4 regions of the Nocardioides sp. NPDC051685 genome follow, and region 4 is predicted to be linked to each of the others. Evidence: riboswitches for the same ligand, from Rfam matches in the RefSeq annotation. Region 4 holds a riboswitch; each other region holds the start of a gene.

Region 1 (2,887 bases), on a different contig from region 4:
GTCGGTCTGGCGCACCAGCGGCGTCGAGACGGCCGCGGTGGCGGCCGCGAAGGCGGGGACGCCGGGCACGACCGAGGTCTCGTAGATCTCCTTGAACCGGTCGTGGAGGTACATCGAGGAGCCGTAGAAGAGCGGGTCGCCCTCGGCGAGCAGCACCACGTCACGGCCGGCGTCGAGATGGGCCGAGAGCCGGACCGCGCAGGACTCGTAGAACTCCGCCATCGCCCCGACGTAGCCGCCCGGGTGCGAGGTGGTCCCGGTGGTGACCGGGTAGCGCAGCTCCTCCTCGATCGCCCCAGAAGGGATCAGCGAGGACGCGATCCGGCGAGCGTGGGACTGCTTGCGCACCCCGGCGTGGTAGGCGATCACCGGGGCGGCGCCGATCAGCCGGGCGGCCTTGAGGGTGATCAGCTCGGGGTCGCCCGGACCGATGCCGACGACGGTGAACTTCCCGCGTACGTCTGCGTTCATTCCTGCTCCTGGGCGAGTGCGTTGAGTGCGGAGGAGGTCATCGCGGAGCCGCCACGGCGGCCGCGCACGGTGACGAAGGGGATGTCGATCCCGTGATCGTCGGCGAACGAGGCGAGCGCCTCCTTGGACTCGGCGGCGCCGATGAAGCCGACCGGGCAGCCGACGATCGCGGCCGGTCGCGGGCCGCCGTCGAGGATCATCTCGAGCAGGTGGAAGAGCGCCGTCGGGGCGTTGCCGATGGCGACCACGGCACCCTCGAGGTAGGGCTCCCACAGCGACAGGGCGGCGGCGGTGCGGGTCGTGCCCCAGGCGCGGGCGAGCGCCGGGACCCGGTCGTCGCCGAGCATGCAGAGCACCTCGTTCTCTCGCGGGAGGCGGCTGCGGGTGACCCCGGTCGCGACCATCGTCGCGTCGCACAGGATCGGCGCCCCGGCCTCGAGCGCACCGCGCGCGGCCTTCACCAGACCGGGGTGGATGACCAGGTCGGCGGCGAGATCGACCTGTCCGCTGCCGTGGATCATCCGGACCGCGAGCCGCTCGGCGTCGGCGGGCACCCCGGAGAGGTCGGCCTCGCGCCGGATGGTCGCGAAGGAGTCGACGTAGATCGCCGGCCCCTGGTCGATGTAGTCGTAGCGCCGGGTCGGGCGGGCCTGCGGCGACGGCACGAGTACGCCACGCCACGGCGTCACCACGACCGCCGGCGCCCGCTCCACCAGCGCCTCGACGGCGGCCCGGTCCAGTGCCCCGTCGGGGGCGGCGACGTGCTCGCCCCCGGGCACCTCGCCGAACCCGAGCTCGGCCGCGGGCGCCGGGACGCGAGCATCGGCCGCGACCGGCTCGACCAGGGGAGCATCGAGCTCGGAGACGTGCCAGGGCGCCGACGGCCCCTCGCCGCGTACGTCCAGGAAGCGTGAGGCGAGCGAGACCAGCCGCGAAGCGGCCTCGGCGAGCGGCACGACCGGCCCCCACGACCCACCGACCCGGAGCTGGCCCTCGGTGGCCGACAGCGCCACCAGCCCGAGGTCGCACTCGCGCGAGACCAGGTCGCCCCGACCGTCGTCGAGCACGAAGAGGAACCGCCCCGGCAGCGCCGCCAGCCGCGGCGAGGCACACAGCAGGCGGTCCAGCGAGGCGGCGACGCCGCGCAGGTCGGCCCGCCCTCCGGCGAGCCCGGTCTGCGGGGAGACCATCACGTTGCGTACGAGCTCGTGGGTCTGCACCGGCACCAGACCGGTCGCCTTCAGCGCGGAGAGCACCTCGCCCGGCAGCGCGCCGTCCTCCCCCACAGGAAGGCCGCGCACCTGCAGATTGGCACGGCCGGTGAGATAGACACGGCCGTCGCCGTAGGTCTCGGCCACGGAGACCAGCGAGAGCAGCGAGGCCGACGAGACGGACCCGCCGATCAGGCGCAGCCGCACCAGCAAGCCGTCCTCGGCCGGCCACGGACGGCCGACTCCTGGGCACCGGTCGGATCGGACTCGGGACATCGCCACACCTGCTCTGGTCAGGTGCCCTTCCGCGGGGCACGTGGTGACCTGGCGGCGGGCGCCGCCAGAGCCAGCAGGTCTTCGGACTCGGAATCGATCGGTGCGGAGCGCCTTCCCGGAGCCAGGCTCCAGTGGCTGCTCTCTCCGGAGAGAGGGCGTGCCCCGCCCGTCATCCTCACCGCTGCGCGTCAGTCCCGGACTTTCACCGGGTTCCCTGACCCCATCAGGCATGGAGTACGACTGGCAGGGCGAGACTACCTACTTGCGGACACGGCGCCGAATTGCTCGCCGCCCGGCAGTGGTCTGTGCCAGTGTTCGGCTACTCAGAACCTCCCACCACGTCCTCCAACAGATGGAGTCTCCCGTGACCGGATCGCCTCACCGACAGCTGTTCGTGCTCGCGACCGTCTCGGCCCTCGGGTTCGGCCTCGCGGCCTGCGCGACGACCTCGGAGTCGAAGGTCGCGATCGGCCTGGTGGTGCCGGCCTCCGGCGCCGACAAAGCGATCGGCACCGACATGACCCGTGGGTTCGATCTCTACCTCGACCAGCACCACGGGAAGCTCGGTGGCCGGCTCGTCGACGTCATCGAGGCCGACGAGGGCGACCGGGTGAAGACCGGTGTCGCCGCGGTGACCAGGCTGATCGAGGACGACGAGGTCCAGGCGGTCGTCGGCGTGGTGAGCTCGGAGACGGCGCTCGCGGCCAAGCAGGTCGCGAGCGACAGCGAGACGCCGCTGATCGTGACCGGAGCCGGAGCCGACAAGTTCGCCGACGGCTCCGACTACGTGTGGCGTACGTCCTCGATCAACGCGGACCTGGGCGGCTCGCTCGGGAAGGCGATCGCCCGCGAGACCGGGCAGGGCACGGCCTACGTCATCGCCTCCGACGACGGTGCCGGTCATGAGCTCTCCGACAGCTTCATGATCG
Region 2 (2,887 bases), on a different contig from region 4:
TTCGTGCTGGTCAGGGAGGACTACGAGCGCGCCAAGCCCCACCCCGAGCCATACCTGACCGCGTTGGGGCGGTTCGGCGCCTCGAAGGAGGAGACGCTGGTCGTCGAGGACTCGGCGCGGGGCCTGAGGTCGGCCGTTGCCGCCGGGATCGACTGCGCGGTCGTGCGCAGCGACTTCACCCGGACCCAGGACTTCTCCCAGGCCACTCACCGGATCGACGCCTTGGGAGAACTGAAGCGCATCGTCGTCGCGTGAGGCTGGACGAGTCGGGTCGAACTAGCGCGCGCCGAAGGCCCATTGCACGACCGTGCGTTGAGGTGCCCAGCCGCGGAAGGTGCCGATCGCATCGACGGACTCCACCGAGATCCGGGTCAGTTCACCGCCGAGCTCGGCGTGCTGCCTCGCCAGTAGCTGCTCGGTCTCCAGGGTGACGCCGTGGACGACGAGCCGGCCACCGGGGCGGAGGGCGGCGAGGCAGGTGTCGAGGACGCCGGGGCGGGTCGCGCCGCCGCCGATGAAGATCGCGTCGGGGGAGGGGAGGCCGGCGAGGGCATCGGGTGCGCGACCCTCGACGACGCGAAGACTCGGCACCCCGAGCCGGGCGGCGTTGCGGGCGATCCTGGCCGCTCGCTCGGAGTTGCCCTCGATGGCGGTCGTAGTGCAGGTCGGATGTGCTCGCATCCACTCGATCCCGACCGAGCCGGCACCGGCGCCGACGTCCCACAGGTGCGCCCCGGGGGTGGGGGTCAGGCGCGCCAGAGCAGACGCCCGCAGGTCGCGCTTGGTCAGCTGGCCGTCGTTCTCGAAGACGTCGTCGGGCAGGCCCGCAGACCAGCCGATAGAAGGTGCGCCGACGCACTCGACCGCCACGATGTTGAGGCGTGGCGACTCGCCCGCCCAGGTCGAGGCAGTGCCCGCCCGTGCGCTCTCGGTCTCCGCTCCCAGCTCGCCCAGCACGGTCATCCTCGACGCGCCGAAACCGGTCGTGACCAGCAGGTTCGCCACCGACGCGGGGGTCGACCCGTCGGCGGAGAGGGCCAGGATCCGGCGGCCGGGTGCGAGCTCGCGGGCGACCAGCGACACATCGCGGCCGACCAGGCTGACGACCACGCACGACTCGGCCGGCCAACCCATCCGGGCCCGGGCGAGGGCGACGGAGGAGACGGCGGGCTCGATGCGTACGTTCTCCCGGCCGAGAAGGGAGATCAGGGTTGTCCCGATGCCGGAGACGAGCGGGTCGCCGGAGGCGAGGGCGACGACGGCGGCGGCAGACGGCAGCGACTCGAGGAGCGCCGGGAGACCCTCGCGCAACGGCGACGGCCAGGGCTCGCGCCGCTGGCCGGGGACGTCCGGGACGAGGTCGAGATGACGCTTGCCGCCGAGGAGGACCGGAGTCTCCCGGATCAGCTGCTGGTGACGTACGGGAATCTCGTCCCAACCTCCGGCACCGATGCCCACCACGACGATCATGAGGCCAGACGCTACAGTGACCGCACAGGCGCGAGGTGCCCCGACTGCCCAGCCATCGGCTCGACACGAGAGCTGGTGAGGACGGTGGGAAGGGAGAATCTGGGAAGCCGGTGAGAATCCGGCACAGGCCCGCTGCGGTGTACGAGCCCCTTCGTGGGGACTCGACAAGTCCGAAGACCGGCCCCGCGCCCATCCATTCCAAGCGATAGGGAGCGGGAGCCTCTCATGCCGGTGCACTACCCATTTTCCGCCGTCCTCGGCTGCCAGGCCGATGACCTCGACGACATGGGCCTCGCGCTCGTGCTCACCACCATCTCCCCGGAGATCGGTGGGGTCCTGGTCCGCGGCGAGAAGGGGACCGCGAAGTCGACGGCCGTACGCGGCCTGGCGGCTGTCCTGCCCTCGATCTCGGTCTACGCGGGGGACCGGTTCTCGATCGACCCCGCCGACCCGTCCGCGGAGTCGCCGGACGGGCCCTTCGGGTCCGCCGCCGTCGTGGAGAGCCGGCCGGTGCGGCTGGTCGAGCTCCCGGTCGGGGCCACCGAGGACCGGGTCGTCGGCTCGCTCCACCTGGAGAGCGCGCTCTCGCGCGGTGCGGTCGAGTTCGAGCCGGGGCTGCTGGCCCGGGCCCACCGCGGTCTGCTCTACGTCGACGAGGTCAACCTGCTCCACGACCACCTGGTCGACCTGCTCCTGGACGCGGCGGCCATGGGCCGGGTCAGCGTCGAGCGCGACGGGGTCTCGGTCGAGCACGCCGCCCGGTTCGTGCTGATCGGCACCATGAACCCCGAGGAAGGCGAGCTGCGTCCGCAGCTGCTGGACCGCTTCGGGCTCACCGTCGAGGTCGCCGCACCGCGGGATCCGGCGCTGCGCGCCGAGGTCGTACGCCGCCGGATGGCCTTCGACCTGGACGCCGCCGGCTTCGCCGACCGCTACGCGGAGGCCGAGCGCGACCTGACCGCACAGATCTCCGCCGCCCGCGCCCTGGTCGGGAAGGTCCGGCTCACCGCGCCCGGGCTGCTCAAGATCGCCGAGGTCTGCGCGGCGTTCGAGGTCGACGGGCTGCGTGCCGACATCGTCACCGCCCGCACCGCCGTCGCCCACGCCGCCTGGGCCGGCCGCTCCGAGGTCACCCGCGAAGACATCCGCCGCGCCGCCCTGCTCGCGCTGCCGCACCGCCGGCGTCGCAACCCCTTCGATGCTCCCGGGCTGGACGAAGACCTGCTCGACCGCATCCTCGGCGACGAGGAGCTTCCGCCGGAGCCGCCGGAGGGCGGGCCTGAGAACGGGCCGGAGGACACGTCGGATCCGACTCCGCCCAGCAGCGACGGTTCGACCGACGCGGAACCCCCGTCGGTCGAGCCCGGCGAGCGCCAGCGAGACAGTGCCGAGACCAACACAGCCGAGTCCGCGGACG
Region 3 (2,887 bases), on a different contig from region 4:
GGATCGGCGAGCTGCACGAAGCAGCGATCCGGCCGATGCAGCAGTTCGACCTGACCGCCCACAAGAACGCCTCCGACATGGCGCTCGCCATCGACGCGGTCGAGCTGCTGCACGCTGCCGTCCCGGACGCGTTCGCGCTGGTCTCCTCCGACTCCGACTTCACGCCGCTGGTCCACTACCTGCGGGAGAAGGGCCGGGCGGTCTACGGCTATGGCCGGGAGAAGACGCCGGCGCCGTTCAAGAGCGCCTGCACCCGGTTCACCGTCGTGGAGAAGCTCGGTGACACCGAGGAGGAGACCGAGGTCGACACCGAGCCCGGGACCCCGCGCACCCGCAAGCCGTCGTCGTCGGCGACCAACGGACAGCTGCTGAAGCGCAACGCCCGGCTGATCCAGCTGCTGCGCAACTCGATCGCCGCGGCCGCAGACGACGACGGCTGGGCCCTGGTCGGCACGGTCGTCTCCCGCATCCGCAACCAGTCCTCCGAGGATCCGCGCAACTACGGGTACGCCACCTGGACCAAGCTGATCAAGGCGATCGACCTCTTCGAGCTCAAGGACGAAGGCACCTCGGCGATCGCGGTCAGCGACAAGCGCACGAAGAAATGACGTACCTCTTCTAGGGCCTGGCCGCAGAGTCCTGGGCTGCTTTCGGGCGGGCGCACTTGATCCCCTTGGGCACCGACCCGTTGAGGTGCTTCAGTGCGGCCTTGAAGTCGCGGCAGCGCTCGGCGTCCTCCTCCTTGTCGTGGGGGTAGCCGATCGCCGCGTTGACCTTGCCCATCTCGAGGGCGTCGGCGAGCGGGTTGATGTCGCGGGCGACGGTCCAGTACCACCGCGAGATCGGCGCGCTGTAGTCCAGCGACCTGGCCAGCTCGGGGCGGCGGCGCAGGTCGATCCCGAAGTAGGCGCCGGCGTCGGTGTAATTGGCCTTCCCGGTCAGCTGGATGTAGCCGCGGCCGGTGAACTTCCGCTTGTCGCGACCCTTGGCGTCGTGGTGGAGGGAGCTCTCGTTGACGAGCGTGGCCAGATAGGCCGACTGCCGGTAGGCGGTGGTGATCCCGGCGTCGGCCATGGCCCGGTTGAGGGTCGGGAGCCCGGTCTCGACGGTCTTCCGGTCACCGACCTTGTCGCCGAACATGGCGACCAGATCGGCGTACGTGACCGATGTCCGGTCCGGCTCCGCGACCGCTGTCGTGGTCGGGCAGAGGGCGAGAAGGGTGGCCGAGATCGACGCTGCGACAAGGCCGAGAATCCTGTGGCGCATGGGGACAGAGTGACTGCTCTGCGGCGATCCCGCAAGCACGGCCGGCCCGGCATAAGATGGCCCCCTCTATCAACACACGCCGTGGTGGGGGAAGCCGGTCGAATCCCGGCGCTGACCCGCAACCGTAGGCCCAGGACACCGACGGTGCCCTGAGCGAGCCGGAGCACCTGCCGACGGACGCGTACTGACCTGACGCTGTCGTGGAAAGCAGCGGGTCGGCCCTGGGCCTTCCCGACGAACAGCGCGGAAGGAACCATGAAGAAGACCGTCCTCGGCGGCATCGTCGCCGCCCTTGCCCTCACCTCGCTCGCCGGCTGTGGCGAGAAGACCGTCGAGGAGGGGGAGAAGCCCACCTACGACGCGAAGGTGTCGACCTCCGTGGCCGACTGGCTCGTCGCCCAGGCACCGAAGGGTGTGGCCCGCAACGCGCAGTACGGCACCGACGACTTCGGGCTCAGCGCCGACATCGGGATCGCGCTGGCCGAGGTCGGTGGCTACGACGAGGAGATCGCCACGATCACCGCCGCGGTCATGAAGAACAAGAAGGCCTACACCTCGCCCGGGTTCGGCACCATCACCTCGGCCGGCGCCACCGCGAAGGCGCTCGTCCTCCAGCAGAACATCGACGCCTCCGACCCCGCCCTGCTGAAGCAGCTCGAGGGCACCGTGGCCGCGAACGGCCGCATCGCCGACAAGCTCGACCCCAAGAACAAGAAGGCGGCCGACTACTCCAACACCATCGGCCAGTCGTACGCCGTGTGGGCCCTCAACAACGCCGAGAGCACGAAGGCCGCGGCCGCGACGGAGTTCTTGGCCGGGCAGCAGTGCGAGGAGGGCTGGTTCCGGGTCACCTTCGCGGCTGACCCCACGGCCGCCGACCAGACCTGCGACGCCGACCCCAAGGCCGTGCCGGACGCGGACGCCACCGCGTTCGCCCTGATCGCGCTCTCGGGCGTGGCGTCCCCGGAGGCGGAGAAGGCCGTCAAGGCCGGCGTGGAGTGGCTGAAGGAGACTCAGGCCGAGGACGGGTCCTTCAAGGCGGCCACCGGCAACATCGCCAACTCCAACACCACCGGCCTGGCCGGATGGGCCTTCGGGCGCGCGGGTGAGACCGAGTCCGCGGAGAAGGCGGCGACCTGGGTCGCCGAGCACGTCGTGACCTGCGGCGACGACGTCGGCGCGGTGGCCTACGACGACGCCGCCCTGACCGACGGCAACACCAAGGGCCTGACCAAGGAGTCCGAGGGGATGTACCGCCTCGCGGCTGCCCAGGCGCTCCCGTCCCTCGTCTTCCTGCCCAAGGACACGACCACGAAGAGCTCGTGCTGAGCCCACGGTTCGCGCTGGTGGCCCTGGCGATGCTCGCCGGGGCCACCGCCCCCGTCGTCACCCCGGCCTCCGGGTCCGCCGCCGAGGCGTGCGGCGGCGTCACCGTCGTGGTCGAACCCAACGCCCTGGGCGGCGAGCCGGAGGTCGTCTGCGTCCAGCCCGCCGAGGGCGACACCGGCGCCGATCTGTTCGAGAAGGCCGGACATCCGCTGACCTATGTGACCTCGATGCCCAGCGTCGTGTGCCGCATCGACGGCCGGCCGGAGGCGGCCGGCTGCGCCCAGATGCCGCC
Region 4 (2,887 bases):
GCGCCACGGTCATCAGCCGGTCGACCTCGTTGCCCGACAGGGCCGCGGTCGGCTCGTCCATGATCAGGACCTTGGCGTCGAGCGAGAGCGCCTTGGCGATCTCGATCAGCTGCTGGTCGGCGATCGAGAGGCCCTCGGTCGGCCGGTCGGGCTCGATCGGCACGCCGAGCCGGGCGAAGAGCTCGACGACCTCGGCGCGCATCGCGGCGCGGTCGATCCTGCCCCAGCGGTTGGTCGGCTGGCGTCCCATGAAGATGTTCTCGGTGACCGAGAGGTCCGGGAAGAGGGTCGGCTCCTGGTAGATGACCGCGACGCCGGCCTGCTTGGCCTCGGCGGTGTTGCGGAAGTCGACCTGCTCCCCGGCGAGCAGGTAGTCGCCGGCGTCGCGGCGGTAGAGCCCGGCGACGATCTTGACCAGGGTCGACTTCCCGGCTCCGTTCTCCCCCACGAGCGCGTGAATGGATCCGGCCTCGACCCGAAGGCAACCGGTCCGGAGGGCGCGTACGGGGCCGAACGACTTGGCCACGTCCCGCAGCTCCAGTGCGGCGGGTGTGTCCGGCATGGGCAACTCCTCGAATTGAAAGGTTTCAAGTGTGGTTTACGCTAGTGATGGCAATCACATACGTCAACACTCTGCGGCCGCTAATTTGAGCGAGGTACGGACTTTGTCGTCGCATCAGGTCGGGACCCGCCCCCTTCCGGACGGGAATCCTGCCGCGTCAGACCGCGTTGAGAGCCCCATGCACGCACTCTGGGTATGGGCACATCCGCACGCGTCGTCGCTCAACGGACGGCTGCAAGAGGCGGGCCGGAACGCTCTCGTCGCCGCCGGCTGGACCGTCGACGAGATCGACCTCTATCGAGAAGGTTTCAATCCACTTCTGGTGGAACGCGGCGAAGCCGACGTACGCCGCCACCAGGAGCGGCTGCGGGCCGCTGATCTGCTCGTCGTGCAGTTCCCGTTGTGGTGGTATTCCGTGCCGGCCATCCTCAAGGGCTGGATCGACCGGGTCTTCGAGTCGGGGTTCGCCTTCGACGTACCCGATCCGGAGACGGGCAAGCCGCTCAAGTACGGCAAGGGCGGCCTGGCCGGCAAGCGTGCGCTGACGATCGTCACCGCCGGAGACCGGGCCGCCACCCTCGGTCCGCGCGGGATCAGCGGCCACATCGAGGACGTCCTGTGGCCGCTGCTGCACGGCACCTTCTGGTACACCGGGATGGACCCGCTGCGCCCGCACCTGATCACCGACGCCGACACCATCGACGCCCAGGTCATGGCGCGGATCGAGGCCGACCTGAGCGTACGTCTCGAGGGCGTGATGACGGAGCCGCGGATCGACTACCGCCCCATGGCCGAGGAGCACTACGACCACACCATCAGGCTTCACGACTCGGTCGCGCCCGGGGAGGACGGGCTGAGCGCCCACCGCGAGGGCTGAGGTCGTGCCTCGGAGAGGTTGGGCCGCCTGCTACGGTCGTCGGGCCAGCCGCTCGGGACGTAGTCCCGGCACGGGAACCCGGTGAGAGTCCGGGACTGACGCGCAGCGGTGTGGGTGACGGACGGGACACTGTGCCACTGGGCCCTCGGGCCTGGGAAGGCGTCTCGCGCCGGTCGATCCCGAGTCCGAAGACCTGCTGGCCCTGCAGCAGACCGCTGCGGGTCAGCACGGGCGACGCGCACCAGCCCGCGACCCGCTCGAGGACCGACGTGCACCTGCCTCGCACCATCCGAACGATCACCGCGAGCACCGTTCTGGTGCTCGGCTCCACGCTGGCCGGCTGCGCCGCCGACCAGCCCTCCGGAGCACAGCAGGCGGGCGGCGACACCGCCGGCTTCCCGCTCACGCTGACCAACTGCGGGCGCGAGATCACGCTCGAGGCACCGCCCGAGCGCGCGGTCTCGCTCAATCAGGGCTCTACCGAGATCCTGCTCTCGCTCGGCCTCGCCGACCGGATGGTCGGCACCGCGGTCTGGACCGACCCGGTGCTCGACTCGCTCGCCGAGGACAACGAGCGTATTCCCCGGCTCGCCGACAACTGGCCCTCCTACGAGCGCGTCCTGGAGGCGGAGCCCGACTTCGTCACCGCCTCGTTCATCAGCACCCTGGGCGAGGGCGGGGTGACCACACCCGAGGACCTGGAGAAGCTGGGCGTCGGCTCCTACCTCTCCCCCGCCGAGTGCGTGAAGGACAACGAGGGCGACGACGACGGCACCCGTCTGGACCCTCTCGAGATCGAGACGATCTACCAGGAGATCACCGAGCTGGCGCGGATCTTCGGCGTACCCGAGCGCGGCGAGAAGCTCGTCGCCGACCTGTCTCGGCGCCTCGAGGCAGCCGAGAGGAAGGCGCCGGAGAGCGAGGTGAGCGCGATGTACTGGTTCGCCAACTCCGAGTCGCCCTATCTGGCCGGCTGCTGTGGCGGCCCCGGCATCATCGGCCGCGCCCTCGGCATCGAGAACGTCTTCGACGACACCACCGACGAGTGGCCGCAGATCAACTGGGAGACCGTCGCCGAACGCAACCCCGACGTCATCGTCCTCGGCGACCTGACCCGCAAGAGCCAGACCGCCGAGACCGCCCGCGCGAAGATCGACTACCTGAAGAGCAACCCGGTCACCGCCCGGATGGACGCTGTCCGCAACGACCGCTTCGTGACGCTCTCCGGCGCCGAGCTCAACCCCTCCATCCGCACCGTGTACGCGGTCGAGAACGTCGCCGACCAGCTCGCCGACCTGGGCCTATGACGCTCCGGGCGCAAGTTCCCGAGCCGAGGCGTCACTCCGGTCGGCCGAAGCGTCACCCCGGTCGGCCGACCTGGCACGGCCGTGACGCCTCGGCCGACGTAGGTGACGCCTCGGCCGACGTAGGTGACGCCTCGGCGATCG

The links. Region 4 has a riboswitch for cobalamin ahead of ACIA03_RS26730 (ABC transporter substrate-binding protein). Riboswitches for the same ligand answer to the same signal wherever they lie in the genome.
Region 1: linked by a shared signal. The riboswitch ahead of ACIA03_RS27395 (nitrite reductase) and the one ahead of ACIA03_RS26730 (ABC transporter substrate-binding protein) in region 4 are both predicted to bind cobalamin.
Region 2: linked by a shared signal. The riboswitch ahead of ACIA03_RS27430 (VWA domain-containing protein) and the one ahead of ACIA03_RS26730 (ABC transporter substrate-binding protein) in region 4 are both predicted to bind cobalamin.
Region 3: linked by a shared signal. The riboswitch ahead of ACIA03_RS29630 (prenyltransferase/squalene oxidase repeat-containing protein) and the one ahead of ACIA03_RS26730 (ABC transporter substrate-binding protein) in region 4 are both predicted to bind cobalamin.

Annotation. Positions count from the first base shown of each region.
Region 1 is NZ_JBITCR010000015.1:34,364-37,250, reverse strand. Features, by position in the region: gene cobJ (precorrin-3B C(17)-methyltransferase) at 1-471, opposite strand, end outside; gene ACIA03_RS27400 (precorrin-8X methylmutase) at 468-1,136, opposite strand; partial or broken gene ACIA03_RS27395 (nitrite reductase) at 1,770-1,958, opposite strand; cobalamin riboswitch at 2,013-2,218, opposite strand; gene ACIA03_RS27390 (ABC transporter substrate-binding protein) at 2,323-2,887, shown strand, end outside.
Region 2 is NZ_JBITCR010000015.1:40,161-43,047, forward strand. Features, by position in the region: gene ACIA03_RS27420 (HAD family hydrolase) at 1-255, shown strand, start outside; gene cbiE (precorrin-6y C5,15-methyltransferase (decarboxylating) subunit CbiE) at 277-1,470, opposite strand; cobalamin riboswitch at 1,532-1,671, shown strand; gene ACIA03_RS27430 (VWA domain-containing protein) at 1,696-2,887, shown strand, end outside.
Region 3 is NZ_JBITCR010000021.1:17,434-20,320, forward strand. Features, by position in the region: gene ACIA03_RS29620 (NYN domain-containing protein) at 1-608, shown strand, start outside; gene ACIA03_RS29625 (glycoside hydrolase family 19 protein) at 619-1,266, opposite strand; cobalamin riboswitch at 1,307-1,456, shown strand; gene ACIA03_RS29630 (prenyltransferase/squalene oxidase repeat-containing protein) at 1,522-2,595, shown strand; gene ACIA03_RS29635 (hypothetical protein) at 2,589-2,887, shown strand, end outside.
Region 4 is NZ_JBITCR010000014.1:43,570-46,456, forward strand. Features, by position in the region: gene ACIA03_RS26720 (sugar ABC transporter ATP-binding protein) at 1-562, opposite strand, end outside; gene ACIA03_RS26725 (NAD(P)H-dependent oxidoreductase) at 741-1,439, shown strand; cobalamin riboswitch at 1,468-1,655, shown strand; gene ACIA03_RS26730 (ABC transporter substrate-binding protein) at 1,709-2,746, shown strand; gene ACIA03_RS26735 (FecCD family ABC transporter permease) at 2,743-2,887, shown strand, end outside.